One region of the Streptomyces sp. Root1310 genome, then DNA from elsewhere that is predicted to be linked to it. Evidence: riboswitches for the same ligand, from Rfam matches in the RefSeq annotation. Region 1 holds a riboswitch; each other region holds the start of a gene.
The links. Region 1 has a riboswitch for S-adenosylmethionine ahead of ASD48_RS02060 (aminotransferase class V-fold PLP-dependent enzyme). Riboswitches for the same ligand answer to the same signal wherever they lie in the genome.
Positions count from the first base shown of each region.

Region 1 (3,465 bases):
CCTCCAGCGCCGGGACCGGGACAAGGTGCTGCACGGTCGCGAGACCGGCACCATCAAGCGCCTGCCGCACGGTGAGTTCATCGAGATCCACGAGCCGCTCAGCCAGGAGCAGCTGCACACCCTCACGGCGCACGAGCAGTACGAGCCGGCCGCGATCGGCGCCGCCGTCGACGAGAACGGCGTCGAGCGCAAGGTGAAGGGCACGGAGAAGCTCCGCGCCAAGATCAGCGGGGCGTACTTCGGTGAGGATCAGCAGATTCCGAAGCCCACCGTGGAGGAGTACAAGGAGATCACGAGCGGCCACGGCCACCACTGATCGCTGAGGCGTCGCCACGCCGCAGGAAAGGGCCCCGTCCGGTCTTCGGACGGGGCCCTTTGCCGTGCCCACGGGCTGGATAGGGTGGGGTGCACCTTGTCACGAGGCGCACGACGGCACACGACGTACTCGACACACTCGACGTACACGACGACACACGCAGGAGCGGCTATGAGCGCTGTGACCCCCGCTGGAGGCGACATCGCGGCGGGCCGTTCCTGGCCCGAGGTGCTGAACGGTCTGCTGTACGGCCGCGACCAGGACGCCGACGCCACCTTCTGGGCGCTGGACCGGATCATGCGCGGCGAGGCGACCGACGCGCAGATCGCCGGGTTCGTGGTGGCGCTGCGGGCCAAGGGCGAGACCGTCGCGGAGATCAACGGGCTCGTCCGGGCGATGTACGAGCACGCCAACCTGATCGAGGTGCCCGGACGGACCGTCGACATCGTCGGCACCGGCGGCGACGGTGCGAAGACGGTCAACATCTCCACGATGTCGGCGATCGTCGTGGCCGGCTCGGGCGCCACGGTCGTCAAGCACGGCAACCGGGCGGCGTCCTCCGCGTCCGGCGCCTCCGACGTCCTGGAGAAGCTCGGCGTCAATCTGGAGCTGACCCCGCGGCGGGTGGCCGAGGTGGCCCAGGAGGCCGGGATCACCTTCTGCTTCGCGATCAAGTTCCACCCGGCGCTGCGTCATGTGGGCGCCGCGCGCGGCCAGTTGGGGATCCGCACGGTGTTCAACGTGCTCGGCCCGCTGACCAACCCCGCCAAGGTGCGGGCCCAGGCGGTCGGGGTCGCGGACCCGCGGATGGCGCCGGTCGTCGCGGGCGTCTTCGCCGAGCGCGGCAACTCGTCCCTGGTCTTCCGGGGCGACGACGGGCTCGACGAGCTGACCACGACGGCCACGTCCCATGTGTGGGTCGTCCGCGACGGCAAGGTCACCGAGGAGACGTTCGACCCGCGTGACGTCGGGCTCGAGCTGGTCCCGGTCGAGGCTCTGCGGGGCGGGGACCCCTCGTACAACGCGGAGGTCGCCCGCCGCCTTCTGGAGGGCGAGACGGGCCCGGTGCGGGACGCCGTGCTGCTGAACTCGGCGGCGGCGCTGGTGGCCCTGGACCCGGGCTCCGGGTCCCTTGCCGGGCAACTGCGCGAGGGCATGGACAGGGCGGCCGAGTCGATCGACTCGGGTGCGGCCAAGCGGGCGCTGGACCGCTGGGTCGCAGCCACCCGGGCGTGACGCCCCACCGCTGACTGTCGTCCCGCGATCCGGACACGGGTTGCGGGACGGCGATCACTTCACGTAGGTTCCTGTATCAGGTCATGAGTGACAGTCATGAGGCCCCGGCCGACTGTCCGGCAACCCTCCGTCCGTGGCGGGGTGCCCCGGGTGAAGACCAGGTCGTAGGCAGCGAGGTCTACGGCAAGCGCGGACCCCTCGCACTCTTCTGAGTGAGTACCGCCAGGGGTCCTGGTCGTTCGAGGGAGTCTTCCGTGAGCAAGCGAATGCGATAGGGCGTAGAGCCCCGCCTCCGCATACCCCTTTCACCTTCCTCCGTGCTCGAGCCATGTCCGCTCGCACGGCGGTTCCCCCTTGCCTCTCACGGGAGTTCGCCATGTCTGTCTCCACTGCTGCCGCCACCCGTACCGTTTGTGCACAGCTGCCCGTTCTCGGCGGGGATGTCACGGTCCCGCTCGTGACGGGTGGCGAGGTCACCTACGCGGCGCTCGACTACGCGGCCAGCGCCCCCGCCCTCCAGCGCGTCTGGGACGACGTGGCGGCCTACGCCCCGTACTACGGCAGCGTCCACCGGGGTGCCGGCTACCTCTCGCAGCTGTCCACGGACCTCTTCGAGAACGCCCGCACGACGGTGGCCGAGTTCCTGGACTGCCGCCCCGACGACCAGCTGGTCTTCACCCGCTCGACGACGGACTCCCTCAACCTGCTGGCGCGGGCGCTCCCCGCCGGCTGCCAGGTCTTCGTCTTCGAGACCGAGCACCACGCCTCGCTGCTGCCCTGGCAGGACGCCCGGGTCACCTACCTGGACGCCCCGCGCACCCCGCGCCAGGCCGTCGAGACGCTGGAGCGGGCCCTCGCCGACCGGGAGCCGTACGGCCCGGCCCTGGTCTGCGTCACCGGCGCCTCGAACGTCACCGGCGAGCTGTGGCCGGTACGCGAGCTGGCGGCCGCCGCGCACGCGCACGGCGCCCGGATCGTCCTGGACGCGGCCCAGCTGGCCCCGCACCACCCGGTCTCCGTCCAGGAGCTCGACGTCGACTGGGTCGCCTTCTCCGGCCACAAGCTGTACGCGCCCTTCGGCTCCGGCGTGCTGGCCGGCCGTGCCGACTGGCTGGTGGCGGCCGACCCGTACCTGGCCGGCGGCGGCGCCAGCCGCAAGGTCACGCGGCGCGAGGACGGGGGAGTGGACGTGGAGTGGCACGAGAGCGCCGCCCGCCACGAGGCCGGCTCCCCGAACGTGATCGGCGCCTACTCCATCGCCTCGGCGTGCAAGGCCCTCACCGAGGCGGGCTTCGACAGCCTGGTCGCCCGGGAGGAGTACCTGATCGCGAAGGTGCGGGCCGGTCTGGCCGCGGTCCCGCAGGTGAAGGTGCTGTCGCTGTTCGGGGACGACGCGCCGCGGGTCGGCGTGATCTCCTTCGTCGTCGAGGGCTGGAACAGCTCCCACTTCGCGGCCGCCCTCTCCGCCGAGTACGGCATCGGGGTCCGCGACGGGCTCTTCTGCGCCCACCCGCTGGTCCGTACCCTGCTCGGCGGCGACCCGCAGACCCAGGGCGAGTGCGGCGCCCCCGAGGCGGCTCCCGGCGAGAAGTCCCTCAACGCGATCCGGGTGAGCTTCGGCGCGGGCACCCCGGACGAGCATGTGGAGCGCTTCGTGAACGCCGTGCGCGAACTGGTGAGCGAGGGCGCGCGGTGGCAGTACCGGACGGAGGACGGCCGCTGCGTGCCCGCGGTCTGAGCGACGGTCCGCCGGAGGCGGTGTTCAGCCGGTCGGGGGTCCGGCGGGTCAGGTGGCCGGCGGGTCAGGTGGCCGGCCGGTCAGGAGTCCAGACCGATCGCGAACGCCGCCTCCAGGTCGTGCTGCGAGTAGGTGCGGAAGGCGACGTGCGTGTCCGTGCCCTCCACTCCGGGGA
Region 1 is NZ_LMEQ01000001.1:447,337-450,801, reverse strand. It holds gene ASD48_RS02070 (cytochrome bc complex cytochrome b subunit) at 1-316, shown strand, start outside; gene trpD (anthranilate phosphoribosyltransferase) at 488-1,552, shown strand; SAM riboswitch class IV at 1,632-1,748, shown strand; gene ASD48_RS02060 (aminotransferase class V-fold PLP-dependent enzyme) at 1,929-3,290, shown strand; gene ASD48_RS02055 (Lrp/AsnC ligand binding domain-containing protein) at 3,371-3,465, opposite strand, start outside.

Region 2 (3,465 bases), 1.6 Mb from region 1:
GCTCCACGCCGTAGCCGACGGGGAAGGGCAGCTGCTCCAGCAGACTCCGGCGGGCCGCGTACTCGCCGCCGAGCGGCTGCACGAACCCGGCCAGCTGCGGCCAGTGCATGTTGAGCAGCGGGCGGGCCATGAGCTCGGTGACCCGGCCGCCCTGGCCGGCCGCGCCGCCCAGCGGACGGTCGTACATGCCCTTGACCAGGTCCACCCCGGGGTCGGTGAGCAGCGGGCCGACGATCCCCGTGACGAAGTCCGAGGAGAACTCCCTCAGATCGGCGTCGATGAAACAGACGATGTCTCCGGTGGTGACCAGCAGGGAGCGCCACAGGACCTCGCCCTTGCCGGGCACGGCCGGTATCCGCGGCAGGATGTCGTCCCGGTGGACGACCCGCGCGCCGGCCGCCGCGGCCACCTCGGACGTACGGTCGGTCGATCCCGAGTCGACGACGACGATCTCGTCGACGAGCGGGACCTGGTGCATGAGGTCGTGACGGATGACCGCGACGATGTCACCGACCGTCTCCTCCTCGTTCAGCGCGGGCAGGACGACGGACACCGACTGGTTCGTGGCACGCTTCGCGGCCAGGATCCGGTGGAGCGGACGATCGGTGACGGACCAGGAGCGGGTGGCCAGCCAGCGCTCAGTTTCTCGAAGCACAGTCTGCGGCTCCTCACTGTCGTGATCACACCGGGTGCACGGGAGGTGACCGTGTGATCCATCTCGCGGTTCGGACGACTATCTCAACTGTCCTGGCCTTCGGTTACAGTCTTGAGCAACGCGGATGACCATCGCATGTCCGAGGTCGCCTCCCGTTCACAACTTCATACCGCTCATCCAGAGGGGCAGAGGGATACGGCCCGATGAAGCCCCGGCAACCCTCCAGCCGGTCTCGTAACGATCACCGATCCACGTGGTGACCGCTCCGCGAGGCTCCCGGCTCGGGAAGGTGCCAAATCCGTCTCACGGCGAGATGCGTCGTGAGGAAGATGAGGAGAAAGGGCCTCGCCTCACATGGCTGCGCAGACTGTTGCAAGCACCACCGACTCTACGACGTCCTCTGCTGTCGACCTCGGTCCGGCCGCGGCGCTGAGCTGCCGCGAGTGCGGCCACCGCGTGCCCCTCGGCCCGGTCTTCGCCTGCGAGGAGTGTTTCGGCCCGCTCGAGATCGCCTACGACTTCTCCTCCTACGACACGGAGGAGCTCCGCAAGCGCATCGAGGCGGGGCCCGCGAACATCTGGCGCTACGCGCCGCTGCTGCCGGTCCCGGCGGACGTGGCCGACAAGCCCAACATCAACCCCGGGTGGACCAAGCTCGTCCAGGCCGACAACCTCGCCCGTGAACTGGGCGTCGACGCCGGCAAGCTCTTCGTCAAGGACGACTCCGGCAACCCGACGCACTCCTTCAAGGACCGGGTCGTCGCCCAGGCCATCGAGGCAGCCCGCGCGTTCGGCTTCACCACCCTCTCCTGCTCCTCCACGGGCAACCTGGCCGGTGCCGTCGGCGCCGCCGCCGCCCGGGCGGGCTTCCGGTCCTGCGTGTTCATCCCGCACGACCTGGAGCAGGGCAAGGTCGTCATGGCCGCGATCTACGGCGGCGAGCTCGTCGGCATCGAGGGCAACTACGACGACGTCAACCGCTTCTGCTCCGAGCTCATCGGCGACTCGGCGGGCGAGGGCTGGGGCTTCGTCAACGTCAACCTGCGGCCGTACTACGCCGAGGGTTCCAAGACGCTGGCGTACGAGATCTGCGAGCAGCTCGGCTGGCGGCTGCCGGACCAGCTGGTCGTGCCGATCGCCTCCGGCTCCCAGCTCACGAAGATCGACAAGGGCCTGCAGGAGCTGATCAGGCTCGGGCTGGTCGAGGACAAGCCGTACAAGATCTTCGGTGCGCAGGCCGAGGGCTGCTCCCCGGTGTCGGTGGCCTACAAGGCCGGGCACGACGTGGTCCGTCCCCAGAAGCCGGACACCATCGCCAAGTCGCTGGCCATCGGCAACCCGGCGGACGGTCCCTACGTCCTCGACATCGCCCGGCGCACCGGCGGCGCGGTGGAGGACGTGAACGACGAGCAGATCGTCGACGCGATCAAGCTGCTGGCGCGGACCGAGGGCATCTTCGCCGAGACCGCGGGCGGGGTGACGGTGGGCGTGACGCGCAAGCTGATCGAGAACGGTCTTCTCGACCCGTCGAAGACGACCGTCGTCCTCAACACGGGCGACGGACTGAAGACCCTGGACGCGGTGGCCGGCACCGGGCTGACCGCGACCATCCGCCCGAACCTCGAGTCCTTCCGAGAGGCCGGCCTCGCGTCATGAGCGGGGCGCTCCGCCACGAGTCCGTATGTGCGCCGCGGGCGGGCGTGGTCCGGCCGCGCCCAGGCGGCGGCGGTCGCACGATCCAGACAGCCCCGCGTCCCTGAGGCCGACTACCCGACCGGAGATCACCAGACATGAGCGTCAACGTCCGCATCCCCACCATCCTGCGCACCTACACCGGCGGCCAGGCCGAGGTGAAGGCCGAGGGGGCGACCCTCGGTGAGGTCATCGCCGACCTGGAGAGGAACCACACCGGCATCGCCGCCCGGGTCCTGGACGACCAGGGGAAGCTGCGCCGGTTCGTCAACGTGTACGTGAACGACGACGACGTCCGCTTCGAGCAGGGTCTGGAGACGGCGACCCCGGACGGCGCCGGCGTCTCGATCATCCCGGCCGTCGCGGGTGGCTGACCGTAGTTCAGTACCCATCGGTAGTAACCGTCGGTAACAGTGATTACCGAGCGTTCATCGAATTGCCCTCTCCGCGATAGAAGCGGAGGGGGCAATTCAGTGTGGTTGAGCGCGGTACAGTTGGGGAACCCGGTCCGGATCATCGGATCCGGAGTCTTTGCTTTCTGCTCCGCGCCCGACAAGAAGCAGCCAATGTGTGCGCCTCTTTCGTGGCTTTTGCGGCTTATGCAGGGCCCGACTTGCCCTTAATTCAGGCGAATTCTCGCCACATTCCGGATCCCGCGCGTCCGGAATTCTCGTCCGACTGACCTGTTGCAGACGGCAGTTGGACAGATACATTCAGCCGCGGTCGACGCGTTCCGGCGCACGCCCCCAAGCCAACCGGGGGGTGAGGTCTGACCCGGATCCGCGAAGTGTGGATCCGTGCAAGGGCCAGTAATAGGGGAGTTAGGCATGGCTCAGGGCACCGTCAAATGGTTCAACGCGGAGAAGGGGTACGGCTTCATCGCGGTCGACGGTGGTGCGGATGTTTTCGTCCACTACAGCGCGATTCAGATGGACGGCTACCGCACCCTGGAAGAGGGTCAGCGGGTCGATTTCGAGATCTCGCAGGGTCAGAAGGGGCCGCAGGCGGACATGGTCCGGCTCGCGACCGGCTGAAGCACGCGCCGACTGAAAGCGTCGTTCTTCTGTACAACTGACGAAGGGCTCGCACTCCCACGGGGGGCGAGCCCTTCGGTCTGT
Region 2 is NZ_LMEQ01000001.1:2,083,316-2,086,780, reverse strand. It holds gene ASD48_RS09005 (glucosyl-3-phosphoglycerate synthase) at 1-655, opposite strand, end outside; SAM riboswitch class I at 826-991, shown strand; gene thrC (threonine synthase) at 1,010-2,311, shown strand; gene ASD48_RS08995 (MoaD/ThiS family protein) at 2,446-2,721, shown strand; gene ASD48_RS08990 (cold-shock protein) at 3,175-3,381, shown strand.
Region 2: linked by a shared signal. The riboswitch ahead of thrC (threonine synthase) and the one ahead of ASD48_RS02060 (aminotransferase class V-fold PLP-dependent enzyme) in region 1 are both predicted to bind S-adenosylmethionine.

Region 3 (3,465 bases), on a different contig from region 1:
GCGTCGGTGACGTTGCCTCAGGAGTTTTCCCGGGCGGGAAGCCGGTCGAGGCCTGTGTCGAGCATGATGCGGTCTACGGTCCACGGGAGCGTGCTGTCGGCGCCGATGACTGTCTCGACACCGCCCGGCAGCAGATCGAGCTCTCGGTACCAGGCGCGCAGGTCCGCCTCGGCGACCTCGTGGGCGATGGGCTTCGTGGCGTGACGCACCAGGGTCTCGGCGAGCGGCACATGAAGGTAGTAGCAGTGGGTCGGGCCGCGGTGCTCCCTGCGCAGTCGTTCGAGCATGGGCCCGTACCGGTCGGCGTGGAGGATGCCCTCCAGGACGACGTGGTAACCGGCGTCCAGGGCATAGCGGGCGACGGCCTCGATGAGCCCGATGTTCGCCGCGCCGGGCCGGTCGTGCTCGCGCAGCACGACCCGGCGGAGGTTGTCCTGCCCGACCAGGGCCAGGCCCCGGCCGAACCTCTCGCGGAGACCGGCCGCCACCGCCGACTTGCCCGAGGCGCTGTTGCCGCGCAGGACGACCAGCCGGGTCTCTGGGGTGCCCACCATCACGCGGCCCACGCTACCGGCCCGGCCGACTTCACCGCGCGGACGGCGTGCCCGACGGTACGGCCGGTCCACCCGGCAGGGGCACGTGGACCCGGAGGCCTCCGCCAGAGCACTGTTCGAATCGACCGAAAATGTGAACGGGTGTACGTGCCGGGGTCGTTGGGACGTAAGTTGTGGCTCGAACTGCCCACGCCTCGGCCGAAAGACGGACGCCCCTCATGACCGACCATGTGACCACGCCCGGTTCAGCGGCACCTCAGAAGATCGACACCTCGGTGCCGCACTCGGCACGCATCTGGAACTACTGGCTGGGCGGGAAGGACAACTACCCCGTCGACGAGCAGGCCGGTGACGCCTACACCGCCGTGTTCCCCGGCATCGTCACCATCGCGCGCAGCAGCCGCGCGTTCCTGCGCCGCAACATCACGTTCCTGGTCTCCGAGGCGGGCATACGGCAGTTCCTCGACGTCGGAACCGGCCTGCCGACCGCGGACAACACCCACGAGGTAGCCCAGCGTCTCGCCCCCGAGACCAGGATCGTCTACGTCGACAACGACCCGCTGGTCCTGGCCCACGCCCGCGCCCTGCTCTACTCCACCCCGGAGGGCGCGACCTCCTACGTCGACGCCAACGTGCTGGACCCGGAGCGCATCCTGGCGCGCGCCGCGGAGACGCTGGACTTCAGCCGCCCCACCGCGCTCATCCTCAGCAACATCCTGGGTCACGTCGCCGACCACGACCAGGCCCGGTCCATCGTCACCACGCTGATGGCGGCGCTGCCGTCCGGCAGCTACCTCTCCGTCAACGACGGTTCGCGGGGCATCGACCCGGTCTTCGAAGAGGCCCAGGACGCCTACAACGAAAGCGGCGCCGTCCCGTACAACCTGCGCTCCGTCGACGAGATCACGGCGTACTTCGACGGCCTGGAGCTCCTCGAGCCCGGAGTCGTCTCGGTCCCCCTCTGGCGCCCGGAGTCCACCTCCCCCGCCCCCGTCGTCATCGGCGAGCACGGCGGCCTCGCCCGCAAGCCGTAACCGCCCGCGCCGCCCTCCCCACCGGACGGGCGGGCGGCACGCACGGACACGGCTCCGCCGCACCCGCCGTCACCGCCGCACCGGCGGTGACGGCGGGTGCGGCGGAGCCGTTCAACTCTCCTACCGATATTGACGGATAATGTCAGTACTCCGTAAGATCGACCCCGGCATTGAGTGTCAGCGTCAAGCCCTGGCTAGCTGACCGGCAACCCTCCTCCGCGGTGGGGTGCTCCAGGTGAAAGCCCGGCAGGGTCACCGACTCTGCAAGCGCGTGGCCCTGTTCAGGGGCCTGAGATGGGGAGGACCAGCGTGCGGCACAGCGGCAACCTGAGCGCCTCGATCGCGACCGCGGCTCTGTTCTCCGGATTCTCCCGCCGCCGCCACATCGACCTGCGGCGTTCCGCCAGCTGTCTGTGTCAGGGCTGATCACGCCCCACACCGCAGGCTGACCCCCGCCCACGGCGCGGTCACGCCGTCATCGACGTCGCCGTCGACACCCTCGTCGGCGCCCCCCTCCCCCTGAACAGTTCTGAGCAGTGCCGCCCCGTGCGGGGCCGGCACCCTCCGCGCATCGCCATGGCCGCGTGTCGCGCCGGCATGTGCGCGGTGACCTTGGAGTAGGAGAACCATCCCGTGACAGCGCATCCGGATTCCCGTACCCCCCGGTGGGCGGCGCTCGCCGCACTCGTGACCGGCAGCCTTCTGCTCAGCGCCTGCTCATCCAGCGGCAGCGGCAGCGCGAGCGGCGCGGGCGGCAGCCCGAGGTCGGGTGGCACCCTCACCTTCGCGGTGGGTTCCGACGCCGGCTGCGTGGATCCGCAGCAGGTGGGCAGCAACGACACCATCTACTCACTGCGCCAGGTCGTGGACTCCCTGACCGACCAGGACCCCAAGACCGGCAAGATCGTGCCGTGGCTCGCGAAGAGCTGGGACATCAGCTCGGACACGACGACGTTCACGTTCCACCTGAGATCAGGGGTGACCTTCAGCGACGGGACACCGCTCACCGCGCAGGTGGTCAAGGACAACTTCGACGCGGTGCCCAAGCTCGGCGCCCTCGGCACACTCGCCCAGGGGTACCTGAGCGGCGTGGAGAGCACCACCGCCGTCGACCCGCTCACCGTGCGGGTGAGGTTCAAGCAGCCCAACGCCCAGTTCCTGCAGGCCACGGCCACGCACTCGCTGGGGATCGAGTCGTCGGCGAGCGTCCACAGAAGCCCGCAGGAGAAGTGCAGCAAGGGAGTGGTCGGCTCCGGGCCGTTCGTGCTGAACGGATATGTGCAGAATCAGTCGATCACCCTGGCCAAGCGTGCCAAGTACGCCTGGGGTTCCTCCCTGTGGACCAAGCAGGGCGAGGCCTACCTGGACAAGCTGGTGTTCAAGGTGGTGCCCGAGGCGGGCGTGCGCACCGGCAGCCTCCAGTCCGGCCAGGTGGACGCGATCGGCAGCGTCGGTCGGGCCAACGAGGCGGCGCTCAAGGGCGGCGCGGTGAACCTCCAGGCACGGGCCAACCCGGGCGTGGTGTTCAACCTGGGCCTCAACAACTCCCGTCCGCTCTTCAAGGACGCGAAGGTACGGCAGGCGATCCTGTTCGCCATCGACAGGCAGCAGATCGTCGACGCCGTCTTCCCGACCGGCACCGAGCCCGCGACCAGTATCCTGGCGCACACGACACCCGACTACACCGATCTCGGCTCCGACCTGACCTTCGACGCCGCCAAGGCCAAGTCACTGCTGGAATCCGCCGGTTGGCAGGCGGGCGGCGACGGCGTCCGGGTCAAGGACGGCAAGAAGCTGAGCCTGACCGTCAAGTGGTTCGCCAACGCGGCCACCAACCAGCCCGCGCTGGAACTGATCCAGCAGCAACTCAAGGCCGT
Region 3 is NZ_LMEQ01000034.1:166,878-170,342, forward strand. It holds gene ASD48_RS39065 (AAA family ATPase) at 18-554, opposite strand; gene ASD48_RS39070 (SAM-dependent methyltransferase) at 773-1,588, shown strand; SAM riboswitch class IV at 1,755-1,864, shown strand; gene ASD48_RS46110 (putative leader peptide) at 1,883-2,014, shown strand; gene ASD48_RS39075 (ABC transporter substrate-binding protein) at 2,222-3,465, shown strand, end outside.
Region 3: linked by a shared signal. The riboswitch ahead of ASD48_RS46110 (putative leader peptide) and the one ahead of ASD48_RS02060 (aminotransferase class V-fold PLP-dependent enzyme) in region 1 are both predicted to bind S-adenosylmethionine.

Region 4 (3,465 bases), on a different contig from region 1:
GATTTTCGAGGACCTCCCCCGGCGGGCCCTGCTCGACGATCTTCCCGTCGTCGATGAAGACGACCCGGTCGGCGACCTCGCGGGCGAAGCCGACCTCGTGGGTGACGATGACGAGGGTGGTGCCGCTGGTCGCCAGGTCCTTGATGACGGCGAGGACCTCGCCCACGAGCTCGGGGTCGAGGGCGGAGGTGGGCTCGTCGAAGAGGATGACGCCGGGGCGCAGCGCGAGGGCGCGGGCGATGGCTACACGCTGCTGCTGGCCGCCGGACAGCTGCCGGGGATAGGCGCCGGCCTTGTCGGCGAGGCCCACCCGGTCCAGGAGTTCCCGGGCCAGTTCCAGGGCCGCGGGCTTGGCGAGCCGCCCGGTGGCGACCGGCGCGGCGGCGACGTTGTCGAGGACGGTCAGGTGCGGGAAGAGGTTGAAGTTCTGGAAGACGAAGCCGATCCGGCCGCGCTGGGCCAGGATGGCCCTTTCGCTCAGCTCGCGCAGCCGGTCGCCGTTGCGGCGGACGCCGATCAGCTCGCCGTTGATGCTGACATAGCCGATCTCGGGCTTCTCCAGGTGGTTGACGACCCGCAGCAGGGTGGACTTGCCGGAGCCGGACGGGCCGAGGATCACGGTGACCTCGCCGGGCCGCACGGTCAGGCTCACACCGTCCAGGACCCGGTGGGCGCCGTACCACTTGTGCACGTCGTGCACCTCGACGGCGGCGGGCACGATCCCGGCGGTGCCGGTGCTCTGCACGGTCTCGGTGGTCATACGGCGGCCTCCCGGCGGATGCGGGCCCGCAGGTCGGTGAGACCGGTCCGCAGTTTCTGAAGCGGCGTCGGCGGCAGGGACCGCGTGGCGCCCCGGGCGTAGTACCGCTCGACGTAGAACTGGACGACGGAGACGAGGCTGGTCAGGATCAGGTACCAGACGGTGACGACCAGCAGCAGCGGCACGATGTCGCCGGGGTAGGTGGCCCCCATGGTCTGCGCGGTGCCGAACAGGTCGAGCAGGGACACGTAGAAGACCAGTGAGGTGGACTTGACCAGGCCGATCAGCTGGTTGACGTAGTTCGGTGTGATCGATCGCAAGGCCTGCGGGAAGACGATCTTCCAGAACTGGTAGCGCTTGGGCAGGCCGAGCGCGGCGGCCGCCTCGTGCTGGCCCTGGTCGACGGAGAGGATGCCGCCGCGGACCACTTCGGCGGCGTAGGCCGCCTCGTTGAGACTGAGGCCGACGACGGCGATCACCATGTCGGTGGCCAGCCGGGACTCGTCGAAGCGGAAGAACGCCGGGCCGAAGGGCACCCCGACACTCAAAGTCTGGTACAGGGCGCTGAAGTTGTAGAGGAAGAGCAGCACCACGATCAGCGGGATGGAGCGCAGCGCCCACACGTAGATCCAGCTGACCGCGCGCAGCACCGGGCTCTTCGAGAGCCGGGCGAGGGCGAGCAGGATGCCGCCCAGCAGGCCCAGCACCGCGCTGTAGGCGGCCACTTCCAGGGTGATCAGCAGTCCGTCGAGGATGACCGGCCGCAGGAACCAGTAGCCGAAGCGGTCCCACTGGTAGAAGGGGTTGGAGATCAGTCCGTGCGTGAACTGCGCCACCAGGACCAGGGCCACGGCGGTGGCGATCCAGCGGCCGGGCTTGCGCAGCGGCTGGACGCGCTGGGCGGTGAGCTTCTCCGACGGGACGTCGAGGGCGGGTGCGGGTTCGGCGAGGGTCACGGCGCCTGGGGGTTCACTCATGAGGGGCTCCGGCGGGAGTCGGACACCCCGGGTCACGGCGGACGTGCGTGGCCGGACGCGCTTGTGCGGGGCGGCGGGGACCGCTCCGCGGGCGCGAACAGGGCATGGCGCACGGATGCGTACAGGAGACCGGGGTGGGGCGGACAACGGCACACCGCTCGGGCGGTGTTCGTCAGGAACGCGGAGGCGGGGCTGCGGTGCGAGGGGTTCGTTCAGCCCCGACAGCGGGCACGGCCCGGTGCGGTACACAGTGCGCTGTTCACGCGCAGGAGGTCGACGGCGCGGTTGGCGACGAGGATGTCGAGGTACGGCCGTACGCAGCCCCGGGGGCGACGGGGCGCCGTCCGATGAGCTGCGTACATGTCCGTCACCATCACTGTTCCGGCCCCCGAGGGGCCCTCGCGCTTACCGATACGTCATTACCGAAACGTCGGTCCGGTCGTCACCTGGGGCACCCCACCGCGGAGCGAGGGTTGCCGGTCAGCTAGCCAGGGCTTGTCGCTGACGCTCATGACCGTTCTGGGCCGTAAGTAAGACAGTTGCCCGAACGAATGTCAACGGTTGTCCGGTGGGTGGACCGGTTCAGGGCCGGTTGACCTGCGGTCGGACCACCGAACCGGCTTCCGCGTGGGTCTCCCAGTCCAGGATCTGGACGGCGGCGCCGGCGGCCTCCAGGCCCTGGCAACGGGCGTGGTGACGGCGGGCGATGGCGTCCAGGTCGAGGTGGGCGCCGAAGGCCGGGCGGGCGGCCAGCCGACGGGCGTAGGCCCACAGCGCGGGGTGGTCGGCGATGCGGTGCACGGCGGCCGCGTCCAGGTGGTAGCGGTGCACGGTGTCGAGTTGGACCAGGGCGACCCACAACTCGACGTCTGCTGCCGTGATCTGATCGCTGATCAGGTGCTCGTGGGCACCGAGCCCTCGCTCCAGCACCCCGAGTGTGGTGAGCAACGTGTCGAGGGCGGCGGTGCGCTCCGCCTCCTCGGCGTCGGCCGCTCCGGCGCGCTGGGCGGCCTCCTCGATGCCCTGGGCGCACATCCGCTCCACGGCCTCGATCTGCGACTCCGCGCCGCACGGGTACAGGGTGGGCCGGCCGCCGCCGAAGTGCCGGGCCAGGTCCCGGGCGATGTCGGGGCCGTGGCTGCTCACGATGCGCCCGGACCAGTCGTCGCTGAGCACGGGCGCGAGGGCGGGGCCGGTGTACCGGTGCGCGCTGGCGTCGTACAGCGGACGCAGCGCCGAGTGACCTCCGTCGGGGCAGTCCGGGACGGCGGGCAGGAAGGTGACCGGGCAGGCCTTGTCCAGGCCGAGGAGGCTGTGGGTGACGGCGATGCGCAGACAGTCGGGGTCGGCCGCCGCCAGATGGAGGCGGTAGCGGCGCGGCACCGCGTAGTGGCCGCTGCGCGCGTCCCGGCCGATCCGGCCCCGGAAGGCGGCGGTGGGCCGGGTGGACGGGTGGGCGGCCAGTGGTGTGAAGGACATGACTCTCCCCGGGGGCGGGACGCACGAGGGACGTGCGCGCGGCGGATGCGACGTCGAAGAGGGAGGTGCGGGAGGTACGGAGGTACGGGAGGCACGGAGGTACGTACCTCGCGGACCTCGTCCGCACGTGCCGGGTGCGGCCGCGTCCGCGGGACACCGCCGGTGCGGTTCGGCGCGGGGACGGGCCCGGCTCAGTCCCGGAACCTGATGGCGCTGCAGACGCGCTTCAGGTCGATGTGACGGCGGGAG
Region 4 is NZ_LMEQ01000023.1:560,826-564,290, forward strand. It holds gene ASD48_RS26555 (amino acid ABC transporter ATP-binding protein) at 1-760, opposite strand, end outside; gene ASD48_RS26560 (amino acid ABC transporter permease) at 757-1,737, opposite strand; SAM riboswitch class IV at 2,134-2,253, opposite strand; gene ASD48_RS26565 (glutathione S-transferase C-terminal domain-containing protein) at 2,320-3,216, opposite strand.
Region 4: linked by a shared signal. The riboswitch ahead of ASD48_RS26560 (amino acid ABC transporter permease) and the one ahead of ASD48_RS02060 (aminotransferase class V-fold PLP-dependent enzyme) in region 1 are both predicted to bind S-adenosylmethionine.